4 regions of the Neptunomonas sp. CHC150 genome follow, and region 1 is predicted to be linked to each of the others. Evidence: predicted binding sites of a transcription regulator. Region 1 holds the regulator's gene; each other region holds the start of a gene.

What was found. Region 1 encodes sigma-54, which starts transcription at its own class of promoters, with help from an activator protein. Its sites were predicted from a motif close to TGGCACNNNNNTTGCTNT; they were not measured.
Region 2: OW491_RS12795 (PEP-CTERM sorting domain-containing protein) is a predicted target of sigma-54. The motif match lies at 2,845-2,862, and genes of this name have one in related genera.
Region 3: glnL (nitrogen regulation protein NR(II)) is a predicted target of sigma-54. The motif match lies at 1,711-1,728, and genes of this name have one in related genera.
Region 4: OW491_RS06595 (ANTAR domain-containing protein) is a predicted target of sigma-54. The motif match lies at 1,480-1,497, and genes of this name have one in related genera.

What each region holds. Positions count from the first base shown of each region.
Region 1 covers NZ_JAPNXU010000012.1:56,529-63,943, forward strand. Annotated here, with positions in the region: gene OW491_RS16090 (HPr family phosphocarrier protein) at 1-206, opposite strand, end outside; gene rapZ (RNase adapter RapZ) at 235-1,089, opposite strand; gene ptsN (PTS IIA-like nitrogen regulatory protein PtsN) at 1,124-1,582, opposite strand; gene hpf (ribosome hibernation promoting factor) at 1,608-1,898, opposite strand; gene OW491_RS16110 (RNA polymerase factor sigma-54) at 1,944-3,479, opposite strand; gene lptB (LPS export ABC transporter ATP-binding protein) at 3,517-4,251, opposite strand; gene lptA (lipopolysaccharide transport periplasmic protein LptA) at 4,256-4,759, opposite strand; gene lptC (LPS export ABC transporter periplasmic protein LptC) at 4,746-5,318, opposite strand; gene OW491_RS16130 (HAD hydrolase family protein) at 5,318-5,854, opposite strand; gene OW491_RS16135 (KpsF/GutQ family sugar-phosphate isomerase) at 5,854-6,828, opposite strand; gene OW491_RS16140 (calcium/sodium antiporter) at 6,860-7,415, opposite strand, start outside.
Region 2 covers NZ_JAPNXU010000010.1:218,225-225,639, forward strand. Annotated here, with positions in the region: gene OW491_RS12775 (hypothetical protein) at 20-217, shown strand; gene OW491_RS12780 (c-type cytochrome) at 410-712, shown strand; gene OW491_RS12785 (hypothetical protein) at 758-1,825, shown strand; gene OW491_RS12790 (ThiF family adenylyltransferase) at 1,835-2,692, opposite strand; gene OW491_RS12795 (PEP-CTERM sorting domain-containing protein) at 2,908-3,735, shown strand; gene OW491_RS12800 (flagellar motor protein MotB) at 3,808-4,749, opposite strand; gene pomA (flagellar motor protein PomA) at 4,759-5,517, opposite strand; gene OW491_RS12810 (exodeoxyribonuclease VII small subunit) at 5,689-5,928, shown strand; gene OW491_RS12815 (farnesyl diphosphate synthase) at 5,932-6,810, shown strand; gene OW491_RS12820 (1-deoxy-D-xylulose-5-phosphate synthase) at 6,811-7,415, shown strand, end outside.
Region 3 covers NZ_JAPNXU010000007.1:20,911-28,325, reverse strand. Annotated here, with positions in the region: gene glnG (nitrogen regulation protein NR(I)) at 1-614, opposite strand, end outside; gene glnL (nitrogen regulation protein NR(II)) at 598-1,680, opposite strand; gene glnA (glutamate--ammonia ligase) at 1,924-3,330, opposite strand; gene typA (translational GTPase TypA) at 3,698-5,515, shown strand; gene pip (prolyl aminopeptidase) at 5,641-6,591, shown strand; gene dtd (D-aminoacyl-tRNA deacylase) at 6,614-7,054, shown strand; gene OW491_RS09060 (DTW domain-containing protein) at 7,051-7,415, opposite strand, start outside.
Region 4 covers NZ_JAPNXU010000006.1:94,037-101,451, reverse strand. Annotated here, with positions in the region: gene gltX (glutamate--tRNA ligase) at 1-1,307, opposite strand, end outside; gene OW491_RS06595 (ANTAR domain-containing protein) at 1,605-2,189, shown strand; gene OW491_RS06590 (CmpA/NrtA family ABC transporter substrate-binding protein) at 2,186-3,340, shown strand; gene OW491_RS06585 (CmpA/NrtA family ABC transporter substrate-binding protein) at 3,720-5,066, shown strand; gene OW491_RS06580 (ABC transporter permease) at 5,134-6,138, shown strand; gene OW491_RS06575 (ABC transporter ATP-binding protein) at 6,152-7,033, shown strand; gene OW491_RS06570 (NarK family nitrate/nitrite MFS transporter) at 7,213-7,415, shown strand, end outside.

The DNA of each region.
Region 1 (7,415 bases):
TCTTCGCCTTGAGTTTTTACAGTAAGTTCGGTGCCTCGACTTGCGGCAAGCATCATAACAGACATGATACTTTTCCCATCCACTTCTCGGTCATCTTTTTCTAGGCGGACGTCGCACGAAAAGCGCGAGGTTGTGTTGATGAGCTTGGCGGCTGCGCGGGCGTGTAAGCCGAGCTTATTTATTATTGTGATTTTCTTTTCTAGCATGCGCTTATTCCTGATCTTAAACTGGCACTTAGTGCAGTTCTCGGTGGCGTATGTTCACCGTATCCATGAGTGATTTAAAATAGCCCGTTAGCTTCTCCGCAAGAAAAACGGACCGGTGCTGGCCGCCGGTGCAGCCAATACCTACCGTGACATAACTGCGGTTATTGTTGGAAAACTCAGGCAACCACTTTTCAATGTAACCGCGAATATCCTGGTACATTTCATCGACCAGAGCCTCGTTACTTAAAAAGTCGATGACAGGCTTGTCCTTGCCCGTAAATTTACGTAATTCAGGAAGCCAATAAGGGTTTGGCAGTACACGGACATCAAATACCATATCGACATCCATTGGAACGCCATGTTTAAAGCCAAACGACTCAAATTGGAGTGATAACGTTTGCTGTTTACGCTCTGCTACACGTAATTTAATCGTGTCACGGAGGTCGTATAGTGACATATGCGTAGTATCGATTCTTATATCGGCAATTTCGGCGATCGGCTCAAGGAGCTTTTTTTCGTACTCAATTGAGTCAGTTAATCCACTAAACAATTCTGACATCGGATGTCGACGTCTAGTTGAGCTGTAACGGTTGAGTAAGCTTTCAAGTGACGCGTTAATAAACACGAGCTCGGCGTTAATGTCGCTGTGTTCGTTAAAATCACGCCAGATCTCGGGGAGTCGCTCTAAATTACTCGATAAGTTACGAGCATCGATACAAACGGCTATTTTTTTGAATTGAGCATCGGCTTCTAGATGCTTAATTAAATCCGGCAATAGCATAGCCGGTAAGTTATCAATGCAATAAAAACCCACATCTTCCAATGCCTGCAAGGCTGAGCTTTTTCCTGAGCCGGACATCCCGCTAATGATTACCAATTTCATGAGAGCTCTCTTATTGCATTAGGCTGATGTCACTTTATTGGAATAAGCGCATCGCTGTAGCCAATAGGTTTTCATTGCTGTCGGCTTTTCGAAGGGCGACACGGCATTCATCTTGGCTAAAGACTTCTGCTAATTTTGCTAAAGTGCCGAGGTGCTCATCACAGGCCGCTTCAGGGACTAGCAAAAAGAACAGTAAATCTACAGGACGGCTGTCGATAGCATCAAAATCGATAGGCTCTGCTAAGTGAATCAGCGCTCCTATCGGTGCTTCGATACCCGCTAATCGGCAATGGGGTATAGCAACCCCTTCACCGATGCCGGTACTGCCCAGCCTTTCTCTGCCAATTAGGCCGGTGAAGATAAGTTCGTGTGTGACTTCTTCACCGACTGATTCAGCAATGAGTTTGCTTGCCATTTCTAGCACGCGCTTTTTGCTGCCGCCCTCTACTGCTTGTAGAGTGCGGCTAGGTGTTAACAGAGAAATTATGGGCATATGACTTCAATTAGTTATTAGAAGGTTATTTATGGCTCTTGAGCTTTTCTTTATGTTTGATGATTTGACGGTCTAGCTTATCCGTCAGGGCATCAATGGCCGCATACATATCCGGCTGCTCACTGGTTGCAAATATTTCGCCTCCAGCAATATGCATGTCAGCTTCGGCAATTTGCCGCTGTTTATCAACACTCAAGGTCACTTGTACGTTAGTGATGTTATCGAAATGGCGTTCTAGCTTGTCAAACTTAGTGTGTACATACTCGGACAGTGCTTCAGTCAGTTCTACATGGTGACCTGTGATATTGATCTGCATAGATTGTCTCCTTAGCACGACTCTTCAGTCGTATGCGTATCGTTATTAAACCAGACGCTTGCGTTCATTAGAAGGAGCGATTCCCATCGCTTCGCGATATTTGGCGATCGTCCTTCGAGCGACCTGGATTCCTTCTTCATCGAGAAGTTGAGCAATTTTACTATCACTTAAAGGTTTAGCAGGGTTTTCGGCAGCTATCAGTTTTTTTATGACCGCTCGTATGGCTGTTGATGAGGCTGCGCCACCATCGCTGGTGTTGACATGGCTTGAAAAGAAGTACTTTAGCTCAAATATTCCGCGAGGTGTGTGCATGAATTTTTGTGTCGTCACACGTGAGATAGTGGATTCGTGCATCTCAACTGCTTCGGCAATGTCATGTAACACCATGGGCTTCATAGCTTCTTCACCATGCTCAAGAAAATCTACTTGCCTTTCGATAATTTGACTTGAAACTTTTAGCAGAGTTTCATTTCGGCTGAGTAGACTCTTAATAAACCAGCGTGCTTCCTGTAAATGGTTTTTTAAATAGGTGTTATCCGCGCTGGAGTCCGCTCGGCGAATCAAATCAGCATACTGAGTGTTGATCCGTAAATTAGGTGAAGCTTCAGAATTCAAGCGCACGGTCCAAACACCTTTGAGCTTTTCCACAAAAACATCTGGAATCACATATTCAGCTTTTGAAGGTGAAATCATTGCTCCCGGCTGCGGGTTTAGCGTTTGAATGAGTTCAATAATAGCCTGTAATTGTGGTTCTTTGATGCGTAGCTTGCGCATCAATTGTTTGTAATCATGGTTACCCAGTAAGTGGATATAATGTTGGCACAAGTTCAACGTTTGCGCTAACAAAGGAGGCGGCTCAGGTAATTGTTTTAATTGTATGCACAGGCATTCACCTAAGTCGCGGGCCGCTACACCGGGCGGATCAAACTGCTGTACGCGATGCAATACGGCTTCGAACTCTTCCAGTTCTGCTTCTTGGAAGCGTTCTGGTTCTTGGCGTTTAAAGTCTTCAAGCAGCTCTTCAATGTTAAGGCGTAAATAGCCTTCGTTGTCGATCGCATCGATAATGGCTTCAGCAACTAAACGGTCGTCTGCGGACATCCTTGTTAGGTTAAGTTGCCATAGCAAATGGTCTTGGAGACTCTCCTCGGCACTATCATTCGATTCAAAAAAGCTGTCATCGTCACGATTACTTGTGCTCGATGTGTTGCTGCTAGTTTGGTAAGTGTCGTCCCAAGATGAATCGGTTGATAACTCACTGGGGATGTCATCGTTCCACTTGTCGTCAAAAGAGTCGGGTTCTTGGTCGTCAGATTGTGTCGATTCTTGTGTTGTTTGCGCCGTGTATTCCGATGGGGTTTGATCTGAATTGCTAGGCTGCTCGCTCTGTGTAGAGTTGTCCTGCGGAGCCGCATTGTCTTCACTGTCTTCATTAGTTTCCAGCATGGGATTGCTGTCTAATGCAGATTGAATCTCCTGCTGTAGATCAAGTGTCGATAATTGCAGTAAGCGAATTGCTTGCTGTAATTGTGGGGTCATCGTGAGATGTTGCCCCATTTTTAACTGTAATGACTGCTTCATAAATTACAAGTAGACTCCAGAAAACACGAGGTGTTGCTTATAGTCGAAACGATTCGCCGAGGTAAGCAGCACGAACTTTTTCATTTGCCAGTATATCGCTTGGCTCGCCTTCAGCTAGGATAACACCTTCACTGACTATGTAGGCTTTCTCACAAATGTCGAGTGTTTCTCTGACATTGTGGTCCGTTATTAAGACTCCAATACCTTTTGATTGTAGGTGTTTTATCGTCTTTTTAATATCATTTACAGAGATTGGGTCAACCCCTGCAAAGGGTTCGTCTAACAAAATAAAAGCGGGCTCGGAGGCTAGGGCACGCGCTATTTCGACTCGGCGTCGTTCTCCACCAGACAAGCTCATGCCTAGACTATTTCGTATGTGCGTAATGTGAAACTCTTCTAGCAACTCTTCCATTTTGGCTTTTTGTTGATCAACTGATAGCTCTTTTCGCATTTCTAAAATGCCAAGTAAGTTATCTTCAACACTGAGCTTTCGAAAAATAGACGCTTCTTGAGGTAAGTAACCAATTCCTTTGCGTGCGCGTTGGTGCATAGCCAAAGGGGTAATCGTTTCTTCGTTGATAGCTATTGAGCCGTTATCAGCTTTGACCAAGCCCACAATCATGTAAAAGCAGGTAGTTTTACCGGCACCATTGGGACCCAGAAGTCCTACGATTTCACCGCTATTGACCGAGAGGGATACATCGCGAACGACATTACGTTTTTTGTATGATTTTGCTAAGTTGCGAGCGTGTAAAGTGCTATCCGGCGTCATCATATTATTTCGCTTTTGGTTGGATAATCATTTGTACGCGCTGTCCTGAGTTGCCTTCACCGCTATAGGCATTAACGAGAGACTTTTCCATCTGATAGACAATGCGTTCGCCGCTGAATTGGTTCTTGTCTTGTTCTACGCGAGCGTTGCCGGTGATTGTGATGGTTTGTTGATCAACTTGATATTCTAAACGTTGACCAAACGCGTCGGTAATAGCTTGGTTTGCTGATGCTTGTTGGCTAAAGCTTGCTGGACTACCCGTGGCGACAATGCGGTTTACGTCATTATTTTTTTGATAAAGGTTAACCTTAGCGGCTTTTATTTTCATAGTACCCTGGGTAATAAGCACGTTGCCCGTATAGGTAGTAATTCCGCTATTTTCATCAATCTGAGCGCTATTAGCGGCGATATGGATAGGCTTCTTGCGGTCGTCAGGTAACGCAAAGGCAAGCTGGGTAGCGAATAGGCATGTGCAAGCCAACAGGGATAGTTGTTTAAGGTTCGACATAAAAAGTGCCTTTTACGTCCGATAGTAAATCGGAGGTCCGCGAATTAATGTTGATCGTCATGCCAGTTGCTGTCGTTTCAAACTGTTGGTTTGTTATTTTGACGGGTAGGTCTGTGCTCGCGATACCACTGCGGCGGTCAAAATTTAACGACGACGTGGTTAGTAAACTGGCATCGGGCATGTTGGGATTATGCGTGACGCGTACGTCTTCATCAAGCGTCATGCGGTCTTCATTATCAAATAACGTGCCAGTTTTGCTGGTGAGCGTGACAGGTGTTCCTTTTTCATCCTGCATTTCGACGGATGGAGAAAGTAGTCTGGATAATGCTTGATCGGGAAAGTGAGTTAACTCAGCGGCTGACAGTGTCGCTTTAAGCTTCCCTTGTTCATCGAACTCTTTTACTTTGCTGCCTTTTAGGTAGTAATCCGCACCCTGTGATAATGCGCTTTGTGTCGGTGTCTCTTGCACGTCATCAGGGTTAATAATCCAGTAAGCGAGAAGCGGTAACAAGAGAATACTTGCAACGGCTACTCGCGCTTTGCTTTGGTTCAGTAGCATTAACGGAACCTCTGGTACGCCTGTGCTAACAAGCCTTTGGCTTGTAGGATAGTCTCGCAAAACTCACGAGCGGCTCCATACCCCCCTGTTCGTTCAGTTACCCAACTGGCCTCTTCTTTTACAAGAGGGTGCCCATTGGGAACTGTTGCACCAAAAGCAACGGCTGTAATAGCGGATAAATCAGGTAGGTCGTCGCCAATATAGGCGGTTGTCTCTTCGCTATGAGCTGTTTTGTCTAGTATTTCACGCAGGGCGGTAAGTTTGTCATCCCGTCCTTGGTGCAGGTATGTAATTCCCAGTGCTTTGACACGCATTTCGACTTGCGGTGACTTTCGGCCAGTAATGATCGCGGTTTCAATCCCCATGTCATGCAGCATTTTGAAGCCTAGGCCGTCTAGGGTGTTAAACATTTTGACTTCTGAACCATCTGCAAGGAAATGTAAACTGCCGTCAGTTAAAATACCATCCACGTCAAACACTGCTAGCGTGATGTTTGCGGCGCGTTTTGCAAGTTCAATATTGTCGATAGTGCGCATTAAATCACTCCTGCTTTTAACATGTCGTGCATATTCAGTGCGCCAGTAGGGCGACCTTGGTCATCGCAAGCAATCAGCGCGTTGATTTTTTTAGTTTGCATGATGTGAAGGGCTTCGGCGGCGAGCATTTCTTCGTTAACGGTTGTTGATTGGCGTGTCATGACTTGTTCTATAGGTGTTGATTTGAGGTCAAGGTTCAAATCAAGCGTTCGTCGCAAGTCTCCATCGGTAAATATACCGACCAGTACACCGTCTTTGTCGACAACTGTTGTCATGCCTAAGCGCTTTTCTGTAACTTCTATGAGAGCCGCGTTAACTGATGTGCCGAGTTCGACGGTAGGTATGTCGTCGCCTGCGTGCATAATGCTTTTAACTTTGAGCAAGAGCTTGCGGCCGAGGCTACCACCAGGGTGAGAAAAGGCAAAGTCTTCGGCGGTAAAACCTTTGGCTTCAAGTAAGGCGATTGCAAGTGCGTCTCCCATCACCAACTGCGCAGTCGTACTGGATGTAGGTGCTAAGTTGAGAGGGCATGCTTCTTCGGAAACAGAGATGTCTAAATTGACATTAGCTTCTTGAGATAATGTGGATGCAGGGTTACCTGTAATACTGATTAGCGGAGCTGCCATCCGTTTAATGAGCGGCAATATAGTCACAATCTCAGCGGTTTCACCTGAGTTGGATAGCGCAATGACCACGTCTTCTGGTGTGAACATCCCCATATCGCCATGGCTGGCTTCACCTGGGTGAACAAAGAAGGCCGGAGTGCCTGTGCTGGCTAGTGTTGCTGCAATTTTACAGCCAATGTGACCTGACTTACCCATACCTGTGACAATGACACGTCCTTTGCATTCGATCAGCAATTCGCAGGCTGCTTCGAATCCGGCATCTAAATGCGGAATAAGTTCTAGTACTGCTTCGGCTTCTAATTTAATAGTACGAATAGCAGATTCTAAGAAAGGTTTGCTTTGTTCCATAATAAAACTTACTTATTTCCGTTTGGGTTAATCAGGATGCAACAGTGTACAGCAGGTAGAGATATCCCGCATAGGCGGCGGTTAGCAGGCCGCCCTCGATACGTGAGATTCGGGCGGGTCGCTGCCACAAGCAAAAGGCGACAAGCAGTATTGTGACGGCAAGCATGGCCATGTAGTCGCGGGAGAACGCGTCTGCCTCAATGCTAATGGGAGACACTAGGCCCGGAATTGCCATCACAGCACCTAAATTGAAGATGTTAGAACCGACAATGTTACCTAATGCGATATCGTGTTGTTTTTTTAGTGCACTGGCTACGGTAGCCGCTAATTCCGGTAGGCTGGTGCCGATGGCTACAATCGTCAAACCAATAATGAGTTCGGAAACGCCCATAATTGTGGCGATTTCAACAGCGCCCCATACGAGTAATCTTGAGCTTGCTATTAAAAGAGCAAGCCCTATTAGCAGCCAAAAAATAGCTTTAGGTGTTGTCAGTTCGGGGATTTCTTCATCATCCGAACCTTCTTCCTCTTGTTGGTATTTTGCAAATAAATAGAGACAAACAATCAATCCAACAAATAAGATAATA
Region 2 (7,415 bases), on a different contig from region 1:
TAAGAACGAGGAAAACACGATGGAACGACATCACTTACATGCTCAACTGAAGCAAATGTTGAAGCGCGGCCACACAGCCGAAGAACTACGCCAATCATTCGATTTACCGAATACTGTTATTAATGAGGCCATTGAAACTTGCCTTTCGGAAATTCGAAATGAACAGCGTTATCAGCGTAGCCAACAAAACCAAGCTAGCTATGCAATGGGTCTGTAATTAACAGACAACACTATCGATTGCCGATGAAAGCATAAACGCTTTCATCCGGCACTCAACTCCCTTTTAGCACTCCCCTCCTACTAAAGTCCTGCGACGCTATACCGCACTATTCAGCAATAGCCTTTAAGAGTTAGAGTATTCCTTCTATTATTTAGATGACTTGTGAGCCCCAACTATAAAGGTACCATTATGATAAAAGTCTTTATTAGCGTTAGCGCATTGTTATTCATTCCTCTTACTGCACATGCCGAGCGTGGAGGCGAAGAAGTTTACAATGCCAAATGCTTTGTATGCCATGCACAAGGCGTTGCAAATGCACCTAAATTTGGCGATGCTGCCGCCTGGAAACCACGTATAGATAAAGGAATGGATGCGTTACTTGCTACAGCTAAATCTGGTATCAATGCCATGCCTCCAATGGGCACATGCATGGATTGCTCAGATAACGAAATGAAAGCCGCTATTCAGTTTATGCTAGATAGCGCTAAATAGTGGTAACTGGCATGTTTATATTCTAAACATCAAGGAGAAAGGGTAATGGATATTGTAACGATTAAGAAAATCATCCAAGCGGCTTTACTGGGATGCACACCTGACAACTCGACAGTTTTTCGTTACGCTATTACCCCTCTGACTACAAACCAGCCAACCATCAAAATTTTTTACAACTCTGAAAAGGTCGCTGGTAAATCATTTCCTAAAGACGACCCCGCCATTTATTTAGCCCTAGGGTGTGCCCTATACAATATTAAAGCATGCTGCAAGGAGCTATCATTAGAAGTGAGTGTAGATATAGCAACCAAGGAAAACAATTCTGATCTACTAGCACTCATTTCTTTATCTAAGTTACCACCTGAAAAAGAGGAAATATCATCTACTATACAGGTTATAAAAAAAAGACATACGGACAGAGGTGCGTATCATAAAAAAATATCTGAAAAAGATAAGCAAGCCATTCAAGATATTACAACTAGATCCACACGAAATTCCACTTTGCTTTTTGAAAGCAAAGATAAATCATCTCTTATAAAACTGATCCAGAAAGCCTCTGAAATCCGCTTTCAAGTCAAAGAGATACATGCTTTACTTAAAAACAGCTTACAGTTTGATAACTCACAACCTGATGGGCTTCACATTAACACTCTAGCTCTTCCGCCAGGTGGTAAGTATTTTCTAAAATTCATATCAAAGTGGGATAATTTAGCCCTTATTAATAAAATAGGTGGGTATAAATTACTCGCATCACAAGAGACCGCTCTATTAAAAAACTCTCCTTGTTTGTTAATTCTTAGAGGGAAGGGAAGCCAACTTGATTTCATTAGCTCTGGAGAAGAGTTATGCCACGTTTGGACTAGTTTAAATAACGCGGGATACAGCGTTCACCCATATTATGTCATACCGGATATATTGCATAGGCTGGATATGAAAACGCTGCCTAGTAAGCATCATGTGCAAGCTGAACACTTACTCTTGGAGGGAGCTGCCCTACTCGAAAAGGATAAAGAATTTGTTTATATGATTTTACGTATTGGAAAAACCAAAAAATCTGCCATCCGCTCTACAAGACCTGATATTGAAAGCATTCTAAGCATTGAAGACCATTAACGAATACAGCTACTTTTTTGATATCCGTTTCTTAGCGATATTGAATACTAGTTTTTGTATAATATTTTTATTACCCCAAGGGCGGTAAGTCCGCTTTGATCTATTTAGATAGGCGTCCACATGATACCCATATGGAGCGGCCAACACCGTTCCTCGGTTGAGTAAAATTTTTACCGCATTAGCTCCCGCAACGCCAGCACATAAATCACAACCTATAACTGTTGACGGTCCTTTTCCTTTTGTAAAATCTACAGTTCCATCACTGATTAAATATTTAACTTGCATTAAAGAAGGAGATAGCCCAACCAGAAATTTAATATAGTTATCTTCCTCATCTTCCCCAAAATCAAAATATTCTTCAAAGCTCATACCATTTGGATCAAAATATAAAAAGGCAGACCCCATCCCTAAAGGTGCAGCAGTAATAGCAGGTATTCCCTTTTCTCTACACTTTGCAAAAACTTTACGGCGTATTTCTAAACAAAAGAAATCTAAAGAATCGACGTAAATATCTACATCACGTAAGAAGTCGTCAAGGTTAGAGTCATTAACACCTTCATTAAATTTATTAATTTTACTATTTGGATTAATATCGAGCGCCAATTCCGTCATTACATCTATTTTTTTTCTATCGATAGTAGAGCAAAAAGCTCCAGATTGACGGTTAAAGTTTTGCAGCTCAAATATATCGAAATCTGATATATTAAATGCACTAATCCCTAAGCGAGAAAGCGTGATTAAATGGGCTCCCCCTACTCCCCCTAATCCAGCAATAGCCACACGTTTGTTTTTTAATGAAGCTTGCTCCGAATTAGAAAACCAGCCTATATTTCGAGAGAACGCAGTTTCGTCGCTAAATTGATACACAAGAAGCACCGTATTTTTTATTAATAGTAAAACTATAGCAAAAAAATAAACTTTATCCCTTTTATTTTTAGTGTCAGCTTTATTTACAATCGCGCTTTAATTACAAAACACATAAACCCACAAACCTTTTAGAAACAACAAATTAAGAATGTAGGCACATAGCTTGCAAAGCTTACTCTGTAGAATGACCCCCCATTTACAAACGGAGTTTTAACATGGACTTTAAAAAAACAATCTTAACAGCAGCGACTGCTGTTGCACTCAGCGGTGCAGCAAATGCGGATATTGTTAATGTAGGCGGCGTGACTTGGGACACAGATGCTGTTAGTGACTTCTTTTCTGAAGCATCATTAACTGAAATGCAAGTACAAGTGACTGGCGATACTCTTTCCGGTTTCGGTTTGATCTCGTCTTTAAACTCGTTAACTGGCCCAAACGCTAGTAGCTTTTGCCCTTCGTGCGAATTAACTTTCGAATTCAAAAATTACACATTAGTCGACACAAACCCTCTCGACAGTGAATTCTACTTCACTGGTGGTGTGTTAAGCATGTATGTAGATTCTACACCTGATTATACTCTTACAAATGCACCCGATGGCGGTCTAAGCACTGCAACTAACGGTACATTATGGTTAGAGCTTGCCAGCGTAAGCTATTTCGAACCTACTTATGGTGAGACTGGTACTTTGTTTGGCTCACTAACTGCCGGGTCAATTTCAAGCCCTGAAGCAGATGAGCGCGGTAGCGGTGACGGTTTCTTCGAAGTAACTGGTGGCTTGGCTGCTGATTATTTCGATACCGATACATTTACTGATATTCAGCAAGCTGACGGTTCTACTGTAACTGCTGACTTCTCTTTCTCTTCAAGCTTCCAGCCTAGCGACGCCTTTGCCAACTTTGGTGTTGGCTTAGCGCTTCGCGGTACTGGTGAATTACGTGGTGACTCGGTTACTGTTCCTGAGCCATCATCACTTGCACTTCTAGGCTTAGGCGCTTTAGTCGCTGGGGCTGGTATGCGTCGTCGCAAGCAAAAAGCAGCATAATTGCTAGTTCTATTAAAAAAGCCGATGGCATACGCCATCGGCTTTTTTTAAACCATTAAAGAGTAACAAAAACTAAAAAATATCCTCCGGCGCCAAACTTTCTCCTTCACTATCGCCTAAGCCCCTCGCCTGTATTTTTTCTAATAGTTCTTTATCCCTGCCTCGTTGAATCACAATCTCTACTCGACGATTAGTCGCTCTGTTTTCAGCCGTGTTATTTGGCACCAAAGGCTTTGTATCCGCATGTCCAATAATTTGATACTTAGTCTGATCTATTCTCTCATCATCAAAAAGCTCATTTGCAACCGCTAAAGCCCTGGCGGCCGACAGATCCCAATTCGAGAAAAACGCACGGCCGGAATAAGGGATATTATCCGTGTGCCCTTCAATCGAAACATTGCCAGGCACATCCAGTAATACATCACGAATTTTTGCCATCACAGGTATATACTCAAACTTCAACTCGGCCGACCCTGAAGAAAACGAGCCTTTTTCTTGAACCCGTATAATGACTTTTGTTTGATCGGTTTCTACTTCAACAGCACCATCACCTATTTCTTGAGCCAATGCTTGCGCAAATTGCACAGCCTGCTCACGAGCCTCTTCCTCCATTTGCTGCTCTAGCTGCTGCATCAGTTCTGCTTCACCGTCTTGCTTATCCTTAGTCTCTGAATCGCCTTCAACTGATCGAATATCCAAGGTATTCATATTATTGTTGACGGTCATTTGCCTCACTTCATTCAACGGTGTTGGTTCTGGCCTACCAGGACTAAACTCTTGGGCAATTATTGATGTGCCTTTGGGGATATCTTCAACCTTAATTTGGTTTTGAACACCAAAAGCCTCACGCATTGATCCTGCGAGTTGCTTAAACTTTAAAACATCCATTTCAGAAAAAGATAATAGCAGTACGAAAAAACACATTAACAAAGACATTAAGTCCGCAAAGGTAGCGACCCACCCGGGAAGACCGGCCGCACAGGGAGGACATTCTTGTTCAGCATCATCACTCATGATCTACTCCTAATCCCCTGCCGCTGGACGCTTCTTCTCAGGCAAGTAATTACGTAGCATTTGCTCAATGACCCGAGGGTTTTGACCTGCCTGAATAGCTAATAGTCCATCAATAACCAATGATTGATTAAGCGCCTCTTCGTTATTTCGCACCGTTAACTTGTCAGCGATGGGCAATGCCACCATGGTCGCTATCATGGCTCCATAAAGCGTTGTTAACAAAGCAACCGCCATCGCAGGACCGATCGATTTAGGGTCACTCATATTCGATAACATCTGTACCAAACCTACGAGAGTACCAATCATTCCCATCGCAGGAGCAACATCGCCCATAGCTTTAAAGATATCTATTCCGGATTCATGGCGTTCAGCCGACAGCTTCATCTCTTTATTTAGGAGTGCTTTAACCACCTCTGGGTCATGGCCATCAACCAATAGCTGGATTCCCCGCTGCATAAAATCACTACTAACAGTTTTATCTTCAAGTGAGAGCAAACCACCTTTACGAGCGGCGTCTGCCAATTCTACAGTCTCTGAAATAATGGTTTCTGGGCTGATCGATTTAAACATAAACGATTTACCCATAATTTTACCCACACCCAGGAACTGCCCCAGCGTAAATTTCATTAAAGCGACCAGTAGCGTTCCGCCCACTACTATCAATAATGAAGGTGCGTTTACAAACGCCCCAATATCACCACCGCTAAACATCGCCGCAATAACAATGCCGAAGCCGCCTAAAAGCCCGACGAGCGTCGCTATATCCACTGAGATCTCCTTTTACTACAAGCTGATGACTATGTGTTTATGTGTTTTTCAGGGATAATGTCAATGATATGGACACAAGCCCTCTGCGCCTTTTATCGGCCGATCTTGCAATTGATTGACCACTAGTTTGTGTTTCGCTAACGTACCGTCAAGTTTTAACAGGATGCCTCTATGCCCCGTAAAAAAAAGACGCCCGACTTTGAACAATCACTATCCGACCTCGAAGCACTCGTCAGTCGAATGGAACAAGGCGAGCTCACGCTAGATGATTCACTTGCTGCATTTGAAGACGGCATACGACTTACACGCGAATGCCAATCATTCTTGGATCAAGCCGAGCAAAAAGTTCAGATCCTTAGCAGCAACGACGGCAAGCTAACCGTAGCGCCATTTGACACTGAACAGGATTAATCAATGCGGCTGCGTCACATGCTAGATCATTACAAACAACGTACTGAAAGCCAGCTAAACCAGTTCCTATTGCATTCAAGTATAGACCCGGTTTTACAAGAAGCGATGCGATATGGCTTATTTAATGGTGGCAAAAGAGTTCGCCCATCACTGGTGTATATTACTAACGAGATACTAGAGGGTCATGTCGACGCCGCCGATCGTGCCGCATGTGCGATTGAGTGTATTCATAGCTACTCTCTCGTACATGATGACTTACCCGCAATGGACAATGATGACTTACGTCGCGGCAAGCCCACATGCCACATTGCCTATGATGAAGCGACAGCTATTCTTGCAGGTGATGCGTTACAATGTTTTGCCTTTGAGCTTTTAAGCCAAGAAACCACCCACCCGGGCCAACAACTCGCCATGATTCAAGTCTTGGCTAAAGCCAGTGGCGATAAAGGTATGTGCGCAGGGCAATCGTTTGATTTAAGAAACGTCAATAAACCTCTAACGTTGACGCAACTAGAAGAGATGCACCGCTGCAAGACCGGCGCATTAATTAATGCATCACTTGAACTTGGATATCTTGCATCGGGCTGCCAGGATGAAAAAATACGCCATGCGTTACAACTTTATGGAGATGCCATTGGCCTGGCTTTTCAAGTTAAAGATGATATTTTGGACGTCGAAGGCGATACGGCTACACTGGGTAAACCACAAGGTTCAGATGTGGACCAAAACAAACCAACTTACCCCGCCTTGCTTGGCATGGACGCAGCCAAGGCAAAACTGCAATCTTTGCATAGCCAAGCCCACGATGCGCTATCACCCTTACACCAAAAAGGTGAGCCGCTAAAAGCTATGGCTGACTTCATTTGCCAGCGGTCACATTAGATGTTTACAGAAATACCTAGCACGCGCCCGGACACGCCACTACTCAACAGTATTAATAACCCAGCACAGCTTCGCCAACTAAGCCCTGAATTGTTACCCAACCTTGCTGACGAGCTTAGGGCTTTTTTACTGTACAGCGTAGGACAAACGGGCGGGCATTTTGGTGCTGGCTTAGGTGTTGTAGAACTCACTATTGCGCTGCACTTCTTACTGAACACCCCTGATGATCATTTAATTTGGGACGTAGGTCATCAATCCTACCCGCACAAAATACTCACCGGTCGGCGTGAAGCGTTACTCACTATTCGTCAACCTGAAGGCTTAGCCCCCTTCCCCAGACAAGCAGAAAGCCAATATGACGCCTTTGGTACAGGCCACTCCAGCACCTCCATCAGTGCTGCATTAGGCATGGCTGTTGCCGATAAAATAAAAGGATTAAAAAATAAGAGCGTTGCCGTCATTGGTGACGGTGCGTTAACTGCAGGAATGGCATTTGAAGCCCTCAATCATGCCGCACATACCGGTGCAGACTTACTGGTAATCCTCAATGATAACGACATGTCGATTTCGCCCAACGAAGGCGGACTCGCGACTTATTTAGCGAA
Region 3 (7,415 bases), on a different contig from region 1:
AGATCTTTAGGAATAGCCGCCATGTTTAGCGGAATAAATGACTGCGAAGAGCGCGGACTATGCTTATGCAATGCATGAGCAACCAACTCTTTACCCGTACCCGATTCACCATTAATCAGCACAGTAATATTTGAGTGAGATAAGCGCCCTATCGCACGAAACACTTCCTGCATGGCAGGCGCCTCACCAATAATTTCAGCCGTATCGACCTCAGCATCGGTGACAATTTCGCTACGCTGTTCGACAGCATGCTCAACAGCGCGTTTGACTAACGCAACCGCCTCATCAATATCGAATGGCTTTGGCAAGTATTCGAAAGCGCCCCCTTGATACGAGGCAACAGCACTATCGAGATCCGAATGAGCCGTCATAATAATGATTGGCATATCAGCATGCGTTTCTCGAATGATATTCAGCATTTCCAAACCATCCATACCCGGCATGCGAATATCACTAATCACCGCATCGGGTGCACCGTGTTTCAGCTGCTTCAACACCTCATCGGCACTTTCAAACGTCCGGATCTCAAGACCCACCTGATCAAGAGCACGCTCTAAAACCCAGCGAATTGATCGGTCATCATCTACAATCCATACATTACCGGACATCTTCATTTCTTAACTCCAATGGGATATACAACGAAAAGCGGGTGCGCCCAGGCTCACTGGAACACTCAATCAAACCATGGTGTTGATTGACTATAGACTGAGCAATTGACAAGCCCAACCCTGAGCCTTCAGCCCGACCGCTAATCATAGGATAAAAAACATTATTCAACATTTCAGCCGGTATACCTGGACCGTTATCAATAATGTCTAAACAACAAACTAAACGATGTCGTTCGGACCCTAAGGTCACCTGCCGCTTAGCCCTTGTTTTTAACGTTATACAGGCATCTGGTGTATGGCTCTCTTGCAATGCTTGCATCGCATTACGGATGATATTTAAGTTGGCTTGGATCAGCTGCTCGGTGTCGCCGATAAACTCAGGAATACTCGGATCATAATCTTTAACAAAATGGATCTGACCTTCGCACTCCACATCAACCAAAGTACAAACGCGCTCTAAAACAGCATGAATATTTACCGGCTCAAGCTTCGGTAACTTATGTGGGCCCAAAAGGCGGTCGACTAGGTTTCTTAACCTATCAGCCTCTTCAATGATAATTTGTGTGTACTCGTGCAGGCCAACATCATCCAGCTCTCGTTCCAATAACTGCGCTGCGCCTCGAATACCACCCAATGGGTTTTTAATTTCATGCGCCATGCCTCGCACGAGGTTTCGCGTAGTTGCGTGACGTGTAAGCAATTCTTCTTCGCGCTCAATACGTAATAGACGATCCCTCGCCTGAATTTCTATGAGCAAAAAAGTTACGTCTCGAACCAGCATGGGGTTAACACTGTAATCGACCGTAATTTCATTGCCATTCATGGCAATTAACTTGGCCTCTCGGCGTGTATAAGCGTGGCCAGAAGTAACGGTGGACTTTAATACATTAATTTCGTCCGGATCTTGCGTCAGCCACTCTTCTACATTGCATGTGCTCAAACGCTTAGCCGTTGCCTCTAGCAACATCTCGGCGGCAGGGTTCATGTACTCTATTTGCAGACTCTCATCCAACAGAATGACACTGGTCGATAAGTTCTCCAAAATTTGCTTATGGGTTTGCTTCCTGAACATCCTCGTAACCGCCTAAATTTTTTAATTTAAAATGCAAGAAGAAAGCCAATTCATAAATTTCGCACTGAATTACCTGAACAGCCCGCCGACTGTGACTTATCTACCCATTAACAGACTAGCATGCACCGCAACCTTGCGCCATTTTGGTGCAGCCACCAATTCTGCAACTACGTAAACTAAATCACTGATTAGCGGACAAAAAAAAGCCCCCAATAAGGAGGCTTTTCTATCTAGCGCACTGTTTTATACAGAGTAGTACAAGTCGTACTCAACTGGGTGAGTTACTGTGCTTACTTTTAGTGCTTCTTCTGTTTTCAGTTCGATATAAGCATCGATCATGTCATCAGTGAATACACCGCCTTTAGTCAAGAACTCGCGGTCTGCATCCAATGCAGCCAACGCTTCTTCTAAAGAACTACAAACCTGAGGGATCTTAGCCGCTTCTTCAGCTGGTAGATCATACAAGTCTTTATCAGCAGCATCGCCAGGGTGGATTTTGTTCTGAATACCGTCAAGACCCGCCATCATCAAGGCAGCGAAGCACAGGTATGGGTTAGCAATTGGGTCAGGGAAACGCGTTTCGATACGACGAGCTTTATCGCTAGTAACGTAAGGAATACGGATAGAAGCAGAACGGTTACGAGCAGAATAAGCCAACATAACAGGTGCTTCAAAACCTGGAACCAAACGCTTATAAGAGTTTGTACCTGGGTTAGTGATCGCATTCAGTGCTTTAGCGTGCTTGATGATACCACCAATGTAGAACAACGCTGTTTCACTCATACCTGCATACACATCACCAGCAAAGATGTTTTTGCCATCTTTAGTCAATGACTGGTGAACGTGCATACCAGAACCGTTATCACCTACGATAGGCTTAGGCATGAACGTCGCTGTTTTGCCGTAAGCGTGAGCAACATTATGTACGCAGTATTTAAGAACCTGAACTTCGTCAGCTTTCTTAACCAATGTGTTTGCACCAGCACCGATCTCACACTGACCAGCTGTTGCAACTTCATGGTGATGAACTTCAACGTCTAAGCCCATTGCTGTCATTGCGTTACACATATTTGCACGCAAGTCATGCAAAGAATCAACAGGTGGTACTGGGAAGTAACCGCCTTTAACACGTGGACGGTGACCCGTGTTACCGCCTTCGAACTTGCTATTAGAAGACCATGCTGCTTCTTCAGAAGACACTTTATAGCCGCAACCGCTCATATCTGAGTGGAAATGCACTTCATCAAAAACGAAGAATTCTGGTTCAGGACCAAAGAAGGCAGTATCCGCGATACCTGTAGACTTTAAGTATTCTTCAGCACGGTTTGCAACAGAGCGAGGGTCACGCTCGTAACCTTGTCCAGTCATTGGCTCAACAATGTTACAACGCACGATAACCGTTGACTCTTCAGCGAAGGGATCAAGTACTGAAGCAGCGTCGTCTGGCTGCAAAATCATGTCAGATTCGTTGATACCTTTCCATCCAGAGATAGAAGAACCATCGAACATTTTACCTTCTTCAAAGAAGTCGTCACCCATCTGCGTAACAGGAATAGTAACGTGCTGTTCTTTACCTTGGGTATCTGTGAATCGCATATCGATCCACTTAACATCATTTTCTTCGATTAACTTCAGAGTCTTCTCTGACATGTGGCTCTCTCCAATTTAGAATTTGCCAGACGCGTTTACGTAAAAACAGGTCCTAAAAATCGGCTTTTTTGCCGGTTGCTTTTAGGCAGCAAACTTCATGCCACACTCAACCCCCTTTAAAACAGGCATTAAGCGCACCCTTTTGACCATCAAACGCACCAAAAATAAACAAAACACATATTAAAGCACCAAAAAGATGCATAATGGCTTTTTAACGCCTTATAAAGGGTCATCAGCATCTTACTCTAACCTAAAAAAAAGTGCTTCCTTAAAAAACCTTTTTAATTGGTCAATTATTCAGCATCCCACTCGCAATTTACGTGTATAATGCGCGCTTTATTTTTAAATATAATCTGGGTACATCCACGTGATTGATAAGCTGAGAAACATCGCCATCATTGCTCACGTTGACCATGGTAAAACGACTTTGGTTGACAAACTTTTGCAGCAATCGGGCACCCTGGGCCGTCGTGATGAAGGCACTGAACGCATCATGGACTCCAATGACCAGGAGAAAGAACGCGGCATTACCATTTTGGCAAAAAACACGGCCATCGAATGGAATGACTATCACATCAATATCGTGGATACTCCAGGGCATGCCGATTTTGGTGGCGAAGTAGAGCGTGTATTGTCGATGGTAGACTGCGTATGTCTATTAGTTGATGCTGTTGACGGCCCTATGCCGCAAACGCGCTTTGTAACGCAAAAAGCATTCGATCAGGGCCTTCGCCCGATCGTTGTTGTTAACAAGGTTGACCGTCCAGGCGCAAACCCTGACCGTGCCGTCGACTTAGTATTCGACCTATTCGACTCATTAGGCGCAACAGATGAGCAGCTCGACTTCCCTATCATTTATGCGTCTGCGTTAAATGGTATTGCAGGTTTAGAGCACGACAACCTTGCTGAAGACATGACTCCTCTGTTTGAAGCTATCGTTGAGCACGTTAACCCCCCAGAAGTAGACGTTGATGGTCCGCTGCAAATGCAAATTTCTGCATTAGACTATAACAGCTACGTAGGTGTTATCGGTGTCGGCCGTATCAAGCGTGGTACTGCTAAAATTAACCAACAAGTTAAAGTAATCAGCGCTGACGGTTCTGTGCGCAGCGGTAAGCTTCAAAAGATCATGGGTTACTTAGGCCTTGATCGCGTTGATGTTACCTCGGCTCAGGCTGGCGATATCGTATGTATTACGGGTATTGACGAGCTCAACATTTCTGACACTATCTGTGACCCAGAAAAAGTAGAAGCTTTACCAGCCCTATCGGTTGACGAGCCAACGGTATCGATGACGTTCCAAGTAAACGATTCTCCGTTTGCTGGCCAAGACGGTAAGTTCGTTACCAGTCGTAACATCAAAGACCGCTTAGACCGCGAATTGATCCACAACGTTGCTTTGCGTGTAGCCGAAGGCGACACACCGGATAAGTTCCGCGTATCAGGCCGTGGTGAGCTACATCTTTCTGTTTTAATCGAAACCATGCGTCGCGAAGGTTTTGAGCTAGGTGTTTCTCGTCCAGAAGTTATTCAACGTGAAGTCGATGGCCAAACACAAGAGCCATACGAGATCGTAATGATCGATGTTGAAGACCAGCACCAAGGCAGCATCATCGAAGAGATGGGCAAGCGTAAAGGTGACATGACAAATATGGAAGTGGACAGCTCTGGCCGTATCCGCTTAACGTTCATGATCCCATCACGCGGTTTGATTGGCTTCCGTAGCCAATTCCTAACCATGACATCAGGTACGGGTATCATGACTTCTATCTTTGACCATTATGGTCCGGTTAAAGAAGGTGAAGTCATCTATCGTAGCAACGGTGTTCTTGTTTCTATGGTGACAGGTAAAGCACTCGGTTACTCATTATGGAACCTACAAGAGCGCGGACGTTTGTGCGTCGTTCCTAACGTTGATGTTTACGAGGGTATGATCCTTGGTATCCATAGCCGTAACAACGATCTAGCTGTTAACCCTATCAAAGGTAAGCAGTTAACCAACGTACGTGCATCTGGTACCGATGAGAACATTCAGCTTACGCCAGCTATCCGTTTTACACTGGAACAAGCGTTAGACTTTATTGAAGACGACGAGCTGGTTGAAGTTACACCTAACCACATCCGCCTTCGTAAAAAGTACCTAACTGAAAACGAGCGTAAACGTAAAGGTCGCAGCGCTAAGTAATAGCGTCTAATACGACTGTTGTAATATTAAAGGTGGCTTAGGCCACCTTTTTTTGTCTGTAGCGTTTCTATCTAGGAAATGCACCTTATACTGGAATAACAGGCAATATACATAGGTAACGCATAATGCGCATTCTCTACCCGGATATTCACCCGTACAAAGAACAGATGTTGGATGTCGGTGACGGCCATTCAATTTATATCGAAGAAAGCGGCAACGCTGAGGGCTTACCGGTTTTATTTGTCCACGGAGGTCCTGGTGGGGGCACAAGCAACGCACAGCGCAGCTTTTTTAATCCAGAGAAATACCGCATCATTCTATTTGATCAGCGCGGGTGTGGGCGCTCGCAACCTCACGCCTCGTTGGAGCACAACACAACGGCACATCTTATTGCGGATATAGAAAAAATCCGCAGCCACTTAAACATAGAACAATGGATGCTTTTTGGTGGCTCGTGGGGCTCTACGCTAAGCCTACTGTACGCACAAGCATTTCCAGACAGGGTTAACGGACTTATTTTGCGCGGAATATTCCTTAGCCGACAGCAAGACATTCATTGGCTTTACCAGCACGGCGCCGGTGTCATCTTTCCTGATTACTGGCAAGACTTTATCCACAAGATACCTGTTACAGAGCATAACAACTTATTACATGCCTATTACCAACGTTTAACTTCTGACAATGAGCTCGAGCGTATGTCGGCCGCAAAAGCATGGTCTATTTGGGAAGGACGCTGTTCGACCCTAGTACCCAACGCCGACACTGTGGAGCACTTTTCTGATCCCCACATTGCTTTATCCATGGCGCGTATTGAAGCCCACTACTTTGTAAACAATAGCTTTATTGAAGAAAACCAGATCCTAGATAATGCGGCATGCATTGCACACATACCGACCATACTGGTGCATGGCCGATATGATATGGTCTGTCCCGTTCAACAAGCCTACGAACTTCACCGACAGCTACCACAAGCAGAACTTCATATCGTACGGGAAGCAGGTCATTCGGCCTACGAAAAAGGCATAATTAATAACCTAGTCTGTGCTACAGACCAGTTTGCCGAGTCCTTAGCCTAATTGAGAAAGAGTGTCCGTTTTTATGAAGGGTTTAATACAACGTGTTAGCTGCGCGAGCGTCGATGTCGACGGCCAGCGAATAGGAGAAATTGATCACGGCTTACTGTTATTACTCGGTATTGAGCGTGATGATACGTCAGCTATTGCCGATAAACTGCTAAAAAAAGTAATCAACTACCGTGTCTTTTCTGATAACGACGACAAGATGAACCTTAATCTACAACAGGTAGGAGGTGGCTTGTTGATTGTCTCTCAATTCACTTTGGTTGCCGACACCCAAAAAGGTCTACGCCCGGGCTTTTCTAACGGCGCCTCTCCCGAGCACGGTAAAGCAATGTATGATTACTTTGTAGAGCAGGCAAAGCAGCAACACCCCTGTGTGCAAACCGGTAAATTTGGTGCGGATATGAAGGTATCTTTACTCAACGACGGCCCCGTCACATTTTTGCTAGAGGCTAACTAACGTAACGGCTGCACTAAAGACGCTAAGCGCTCCCTAACAGCTGTTATTTGTGATGTTTGTTCTCTTTTCACGCGGGATGCATGGTATTCCAAATTAAATAAATCAAAGTAACTATCTAATACATCGGCACTGATTGTGTCGTTGACTTCGCGCAGCATTAAGGCCGCTATTTCAGCTGTGCATAAATGATGGGGCTCAGACGATTGACGCAATTGATAGCGTGACTCGGCGGTATGGCTCGGCTCTATAGCAGGTATGTTATCGAGGTAACGGCTCAAACGAAACATCCGTCGTGCTTGACGCCATGTGCCATCCAAAATAATAAAAGCAGGTATACGATCATCTTGTTGAAGATAATCAA
Region 4 (7,415 bases), on a different contig from region 1:
AGGAAATCACGTAGTTTGTAGCCCATCTTTTCAGACAGTTGTTTCATCTGAGCAAACAAGTGGTCTTTTTCCCAGTTGTTTTCGGTATCAAGCAACCATACGGCGTATTGAAGGATACGTTTGGTATCATCAATCGTTAGGCTCTTATGCTCAAAGTCAGCTTCGTTAATTGGCAACATGCCCGACAGGAAGAACGAGGCTAATGGCGCGACATCCGAGAATTTCTCGACGCGTTGCTGGATTAATGGAACGATCTGCATCAGGTACTCAGGGTTAAGTGCCCACTGTTGGAAACGCTCTGCAAACTCGGCGTGGGTTAAGTTCTCACGTAACCATGTGCCGTTTAGCCAGCTAAGCTTCTCTTGATCAAAAACAGGGCCACCCAGTGAAACACGAGTGATGTCAAAGTTGGCGAACATCTCGTCACGCGTGAACTTCTCGCGTTCATCCGGCATTGACCAGCCCATACGGCCCAGGTAGTTGAGCAAGGCTTCGGCCATATAACCCATGCGCTGGTAATACAAAATGCTGGTTGGGTTTTTACGCTTAGACAATTTGGACTTATCTGGGTTACGCAACAACGGCATGTGACATAGCGTTGGCATATCCCAACCAAAGTATTGGTACAGCAGCTTGTGCTTAGGTGCCGAGTTGATCCACTCCTCGCCGCGAATAACGTGGGTGATCTCCATTAGGTGATCATCAACCACATTTGCAAGGTGGTAGGTTGGCATACCATCTGATTTTAGCAAGATCTGAGCATCAACCATGCCCCACTCTAATTCGATTGGTCCGCGTAATAGATCATCAACCACGCAGACGCCGTCATCTTCAGGGACGCACATACGGATAACAAAAGGAGCCTCTGCCTCTTTACGCTTTTCGACTTCGTCTGCCGGTAAGGCTAAATCGCTCTGTTTTAGTGCGGTGTGGCCACCCGCAGCACGACGCGCTTCGCGCAGTTCGTCTAGCTCTTCTGATGTGCGATAACAGATAAACGCATGCCCTTTCTCTACTAAATCGTAAGCATATTGCGCATACATGTCTTTACGTTCGCTTTGGCGGTAAGGACCATGAGGGCCTCCAACGTCTGGACCTTCATCCCATTCCAAGCCTAACCAATGCAATGAATCGAGGATCTTTTGTTCCGATTCTGACGTGCTACGTGTCTGGTCGGTATCCTCTATGCGGAGGATAAATTGCCCGCCATGCTGGCGCGCAAACGCCAAGTTAAACAAGGCTATGTAGGCTGTGCCTACATGAGGATCGCCAGTCGGCGATGGTGCAACACGTGTACGTACAGTCATTCTCTTCCTACCACAACAACGATGATTGAATATATGAGTGAATCAATGCGTAAAGCTTAATAATGAAATAAGACATACGAAAAAGCGGTATTATACGCATGCAAACCGCGCCGTGCTAATCGACATGCCACCTAGCTAATGGTTTATTTTTTCTGAGCAACAATGGGACGCATGGCGTATTTATTGCTTATCCCGCCTATGTGTAGAATAGCGGGAATAATGAATTGGGTGAGGTTCGCTGGCTCCACCGGCCAGTATTCTTGTTTATCTATGATGAAAGCTGCTTAGGACTCTCAATTGAAGAAACGTTTATCTGTACTGGTTATCGATGAAGATCGAGGACGTGCCGCTCTGGTTGAGCAGGCGTTACGTGATCAAGGCTATGACGTTTTAGCCCGCCTTGATACAACCGATCATTTAGCTGACCGAGTGGAAGAGCTAAAACCCGATATGATTATTGTGGACCTAGACTCGCCCGATCGCGACGTACTAGAGAACATGGCAATCCTTAACCAGAGTTCGCCGCGCCCCGTTGTGATGTTTGCCGAACAGGGTGATCAGCCAACCATCGAAAAGGCGATTCGCGCAGGTGTAAGTGCTTATATTGTTGATGGACTAGAACACCACCGTATGAAAGCCATTTTAGATGTGGCCGCTGCACGTTTTAGAGAGTTCCAAGCATTACGCTCTGAGTTAGCTGACGCCAAAAATGAGTTAGCTGACCGTAAAATAGTTGAGCGTGCTAAAGGCTTAGTCATGAAACATAACCGTTGCTCAGAAGAGCAAGCCTTTAAAGCAATGCGCAAAATGGCGATGGATCAGCAAAAGCCATTAAACGACATTGCTAAAAATATTATTTCTGTTTTGGAGTTGGTGTCATGAATTCAGCAACCACCGATATCCGTTTACCTGACGATTTTCCTGCTGCCGAAAAATCTGAATTGAACATTGGATATATCCCCCTACTCGACTGTATACCCGTAGTAGCTGCAAAAGAGTTAGGCTTTTTTGAAGAAGCGGGCTTATCCGTAACACTTAGCCGCGAATCATCGTGGGCAAGCATTCGAGATAAAGTGCAGTATGGCCTGTTAGACGCCGCCCCAATGCCGGCAGGTATTGTGTTAGCCAGTGCTATGCGCTTAGGTGCTAGCCAACCTATGGTGACGGCTATGGGACTGGGGCTAAACGGCAATGCCATTACGGTCTCAAAGACCTTATGGGAGGCAATCAACCCATCCAATATTGCACTCAATAGCGAGCAAGCGGCGCTGGCACTAAAAAGCTACCTTGAAGGTTTTGAGGGTACTCTAAACGTTGCTTCTGTCCATACGTATTCCACCCATCACTTTCTATTACGGGAATGGCTGCAGCACTTTGATATAGACCCGCAAGGGAAACTAAAACTGATCGTTGTGCCTCCTCCGCAAATGGTTGATGCCATGCAGCGCGGCGTGATTGATATTTTTTGTGTGGGCGAACCTTGGAACAGTTTGGCGCAGGCCAAAGGCGTTGGACACAAACTGCTAAGCGGCCATCAAATTTGGGAAAATGCACCAGATAAAGTGCTCGGTGTGACTAAAGCTTGGAGCGAAAGCAACCCTGCAACCCACCAACGCCTCATTGCCGCTCTTTTAAAAGCTTGCTCGTGGTTAGATAACGAAACAAACAAACTGAGTGGATTTGCACTGTTATTAAACAACGATTACATCCCTATTGATGACATTGATAGTATCAACCTGCTATTTGGGCAGCATAGCTTTACTCCGCCCATTGCTACCTTCCCATGGCTATCGCAGGCCAGATGGTTTAGCCAACACATTCTCAATGTCAGCGATCACAATCAGGCGCCAGAGTCTTTGGATAACATTGTCGAACAAACCTATTTAACGAGCTTATACCGCGAGGTAGCCAGTGCGCTCGACATAAACCTCCCTTGTGAGAACACAAAAGACGAAGGCGTTCATGCTGGCAATTGGGAAATAGCCGGCACACACCACCCTATTGTCATGCCGTCCGATATTCGTTTTCGATAGAGGACTAAGGGCCTAGTAAATGTGCGCCAACCTAGTGCCTAACTGGGTAGTGGCGCTCAAAAAATGCACAAATTAATGCACTATTAGCTAGGCCATCCTCACTAAACTCACATAGTTTTTCTCTTAAAAGCCCGTTATAGCGGGCTTTTTAAATATTTGGCACGCTCTCTGCTATATCAAATTAAGTACATACACATCATTAAATATGTACACATAATTTATTTAGGCAAAGGCGCCCTTTGGACCGGATCTCACCCTCCGGTCGGGGCGCCTTTTCTGTTTTTATACTTAGGGAGCTTGAAACATGTCCAACGATTTTCTGAAAAAGAATGTTCTGAAGTCTGTCATCGGCCGCCGTAACTTGTTACGCAAAACCGTTATGACATTTGGTGCGGCTGCGGTTTCAAGCCTATTGGCTTTCACACCTGCTCACGCAGAAATAGGCGAGCCGGAAAAAGAAGATCTTAAGTTCGGCTTCATTAAATTAACGGATATGGCGCCTTTGGCCATTGCTTACGAGAAAGGCTATTTCGAAGATGAAGGCTTGTATGTCACTCTCGAAGCACAAGCAAACTGGAAAGTCTTATTAGATCGCGTAATCGACGGCCAGCTTGACGGTGCTCATATGCTCGCAGGCCAACCCTTAGGTGCAACCATCGGTTACGGTACTGAAGCGCATATCATCACTGCATTCAGCATGGACTTAAACGGTAACGCGATTACCGTATCTAACGATATCTGGGAGCAAATGAAACCCAATATCCCAACAGGCGCTGATGGAAAACCCGTACACCCCATCAAAGCAGATGCTTTAAAGCCTGTTGTCGAAAAGTTTAAGTCAGAAGGCAAACCTTTCAAAATGGGTATGGTTTTCCCTGTTTCGACCCACAATTACGAGCTACGTTATTGGTTAGCTGCTGGCGGTATAAACCCAGGGTTCTACTCTTCAGGCTCTGATGTGCAAGGCATTACCAATGCTGACGCTTTGCTATCAGTAACGCCACCACCTCAAATGCCCGCCACAATGGAAGCTGGCACTATTTATGGTTATTGCGTAGGCGAGCCATGGAACCAACAAGCTGTATTTAAAGGGATTGGGGTTCCTGTGGTGACCGATTACGAGATTTGGCGTGATAACCCAGAGAAAGTTTTTGGCGTATCCAGCCAATGGGCTGATCAATACCCCAATACACACTTACGCGTCGTAAAAGCGATGATCCGCGCCGCTAAATGGCTAGATGAAGACAACAACGCCAACCGTCCTGAAGCGGTGAAAATATTGTCGCAACCCAACTATGTGGGTGCAGATTACGACGTTATCGCCAACTCGATGACAGGTACATTTGAGTATGAAAAAGGCGACAAGCGTGATGTGCCTGATTTCAACGTATTCTTCCGCTACAACGCAACCTACCCTTACTATTCAGACGCCATTTGGTATCTAACGCAAATGCGCCGTTGGGGGCAAATTGACGAGCAAAAGCCTGATAGCTGGTACATGGATATCGCTAAAAAAGTGTATCGTCCTGACATTTACGCCCAAGCGGCTCAAGCCTTAATTGAAGAAGGCACGATGGAAGCGTCTGATTTTCCAGACTTCGCAACAGAAGATGGTTTCAAACCACCGCAGACAGGCTTTATCGATGGGATTACCTATGATGGTAAGCAACCAAACGATTACCTCACCAAGTTCAAAATTGGTTTGAAAAACGACGAAAAGATCTAATTGTAGATCACAGTAAAACCTGACCCTGCCCCACCACGGCTGGTGGGGCACCTACAGGAGCCGAATGATGAGCGCTATATTATTAAAAATGAGTTGGCTTGAGCCGTTTGTTAAGATCGCACAGGGCGAGCGTCCGGGTGATCAATTAATGGTAATACTTCGATCAATTGGAGTGCCGTTAATTGGACTAGTGATCTTTTTATTCATCTGGCAAGTTGGCGCCAAAAATATCAATACATCGCTCGGTACCTTCCCCGGCCCTGCTGCGGTGTATGAGCAAACAGTTAATTTGTTTGCCGAGCACAACGCAGAGCGAGAAAAAGAAAAAGCATTTTACGAGCGCCAAGAAGTGCGCAACGAAAAAAAGCTGGCTAAGAACCCAGATGCAGAAGTAAAGATTCGCCCCTACACAGGTGCACCAACATTTATTGATCAAATCTGGACCAGTTTAGGCACAGTCATGACGGGCTTTTTAGTCGCCTCGTTGGTGGCCATCCCTCTAGGCATCATGATTGGATTAAATTCAACGTTATACACGGCTATCAACCCCCTTATTCAATTGTTCAAGCCAGTTTCGCCTTTGGCTTGGTTACCGCTGGTGACTATGGTCGTTTCGGCAGTGTATGTCACAGACGATCCTATGTTTGCCAAGTCCTTTGTCACATCGGTGATTACCGTCTCTTTATGCTCTATCTGGCCAACACTTTTAAACACGGCAGTTGGTGTATCTAGCATCAGTAAAGACCTACAAAACGTCAGCCAAGTACTGCGACTTAACTGGATTACACATGTTATTAAGATTGTTATTCCGTCAGCAATCCCGTCTATCTTTACTGGCCTGCGCTTGTCGCTGGGTATTGCATGGATGGTGTTGATTGCCGCTGAGATGCTAGCTCAGAACCCTGGCTTGGGTAAATTTGTATGGGATGAATTCCAAAATGGCAGCTCGCAATCACTGGGACGCATTATGGTCGCTGTCATTGCTATCGGCTTTATCGGATTCTTATTAGACCGCTTAATGCTCATGATTCAACGTAAAGTCTCTTGGGACAAATCAGTCGCCTTGCGCTAATTGGAGAAAAAAGATGGTTCACTTAGACTTAACAGACGTTTCAATCGAATTCCCCACTCCAAAAGGCCCATATGTGGCTCTGGACGGGGTCAACCTAAAAATCCAGCAAGGAGAATTCATCTCCCTGATAGGTCACTCAGGGTGCGGTAAATCAACCGTTCTCAACATTGTGGCAGGCCTATACCAAGCCACTCGTGGTGGCGTGGTGCTGGATGGCAAAGAAGTAAACGAACCAGGCCCTGAGCGTGCCGTTGTGTTCCAAAACCACTCACTGCTGCCGTGGCTTAGCGTTTATCAAAATGTTGAATTGGCCGTTAAACAGGTTTTTAAAGGCAAGAAAACGAAGGCCGAAATGCGCGAGTGGATCTTGCACAACCTAAATCTAGTGCACATGTCCCATGCTCTTGATAAACGTCCTGATGAAATTTCGGGCGGTATGAAGCAGCGCGTTGGTATAGCTCGCGCACTGGCGATGGAACCTACCGTATTGTTAATGGATGAGCCCTTTGGTGCATTAGATGCGCTAACGCGCGCTCATTTACAAGATTCCTTAATGGACATCCAAAATGACCTAAACAACACCGTCATTATGATCACACATGATGTCGATGAAGCGGTGCTGCTATCTGACCGCATCGTTATGATGACCAATGGCCCTGCCGCTACAGTTGGTGAGGTATTGGACATTAAGCTTGAACGACCGCGTAACCGTATTGAGTTAGCCGATGACGCTGAATATAACCATTACCGTCACGAAGTACTTAGCTTCCTTTATGAAAAGCAGCGCAAGCCTGATGAAGCCTCGGCTGAAAAACCGGCACAGAACCTGCATCCAGATTCAACAGAACCCAAAGATCCTGTTAAAAAATCTGCTTCAAACTCAGAAGCTGCATGATTTAATAGGCATTTTTAGAGAAAGCCGCCATTTAACCAGCATCATTATGGTGCAAATTAAATCAAAGGCTCAATAAAAAGCACTGTTACAGAGCAAAGACGCTCGGCAAACCGATAAATAATTATTGGTTTTCCGGGCGTTTTTCGTTTTAGCGTGTAAGCAAATACGGATACCTGACAATGAACCACGATAAATCATTTAATCTGCTGTCGTTCACCGGCAAAATGAAGGTACTGCACTTCAGTTGGTTAGCGTTCTTTATTACGTTTTTTGTATGGTTTAACCATGCACCTTTATTAGGCTCAATTGCCGAGTCACTTGGCTTGACTAAGTCAGAGTTAAAAACCCTATTGATCTTAAACGTGGCACTCACCATTCCTGC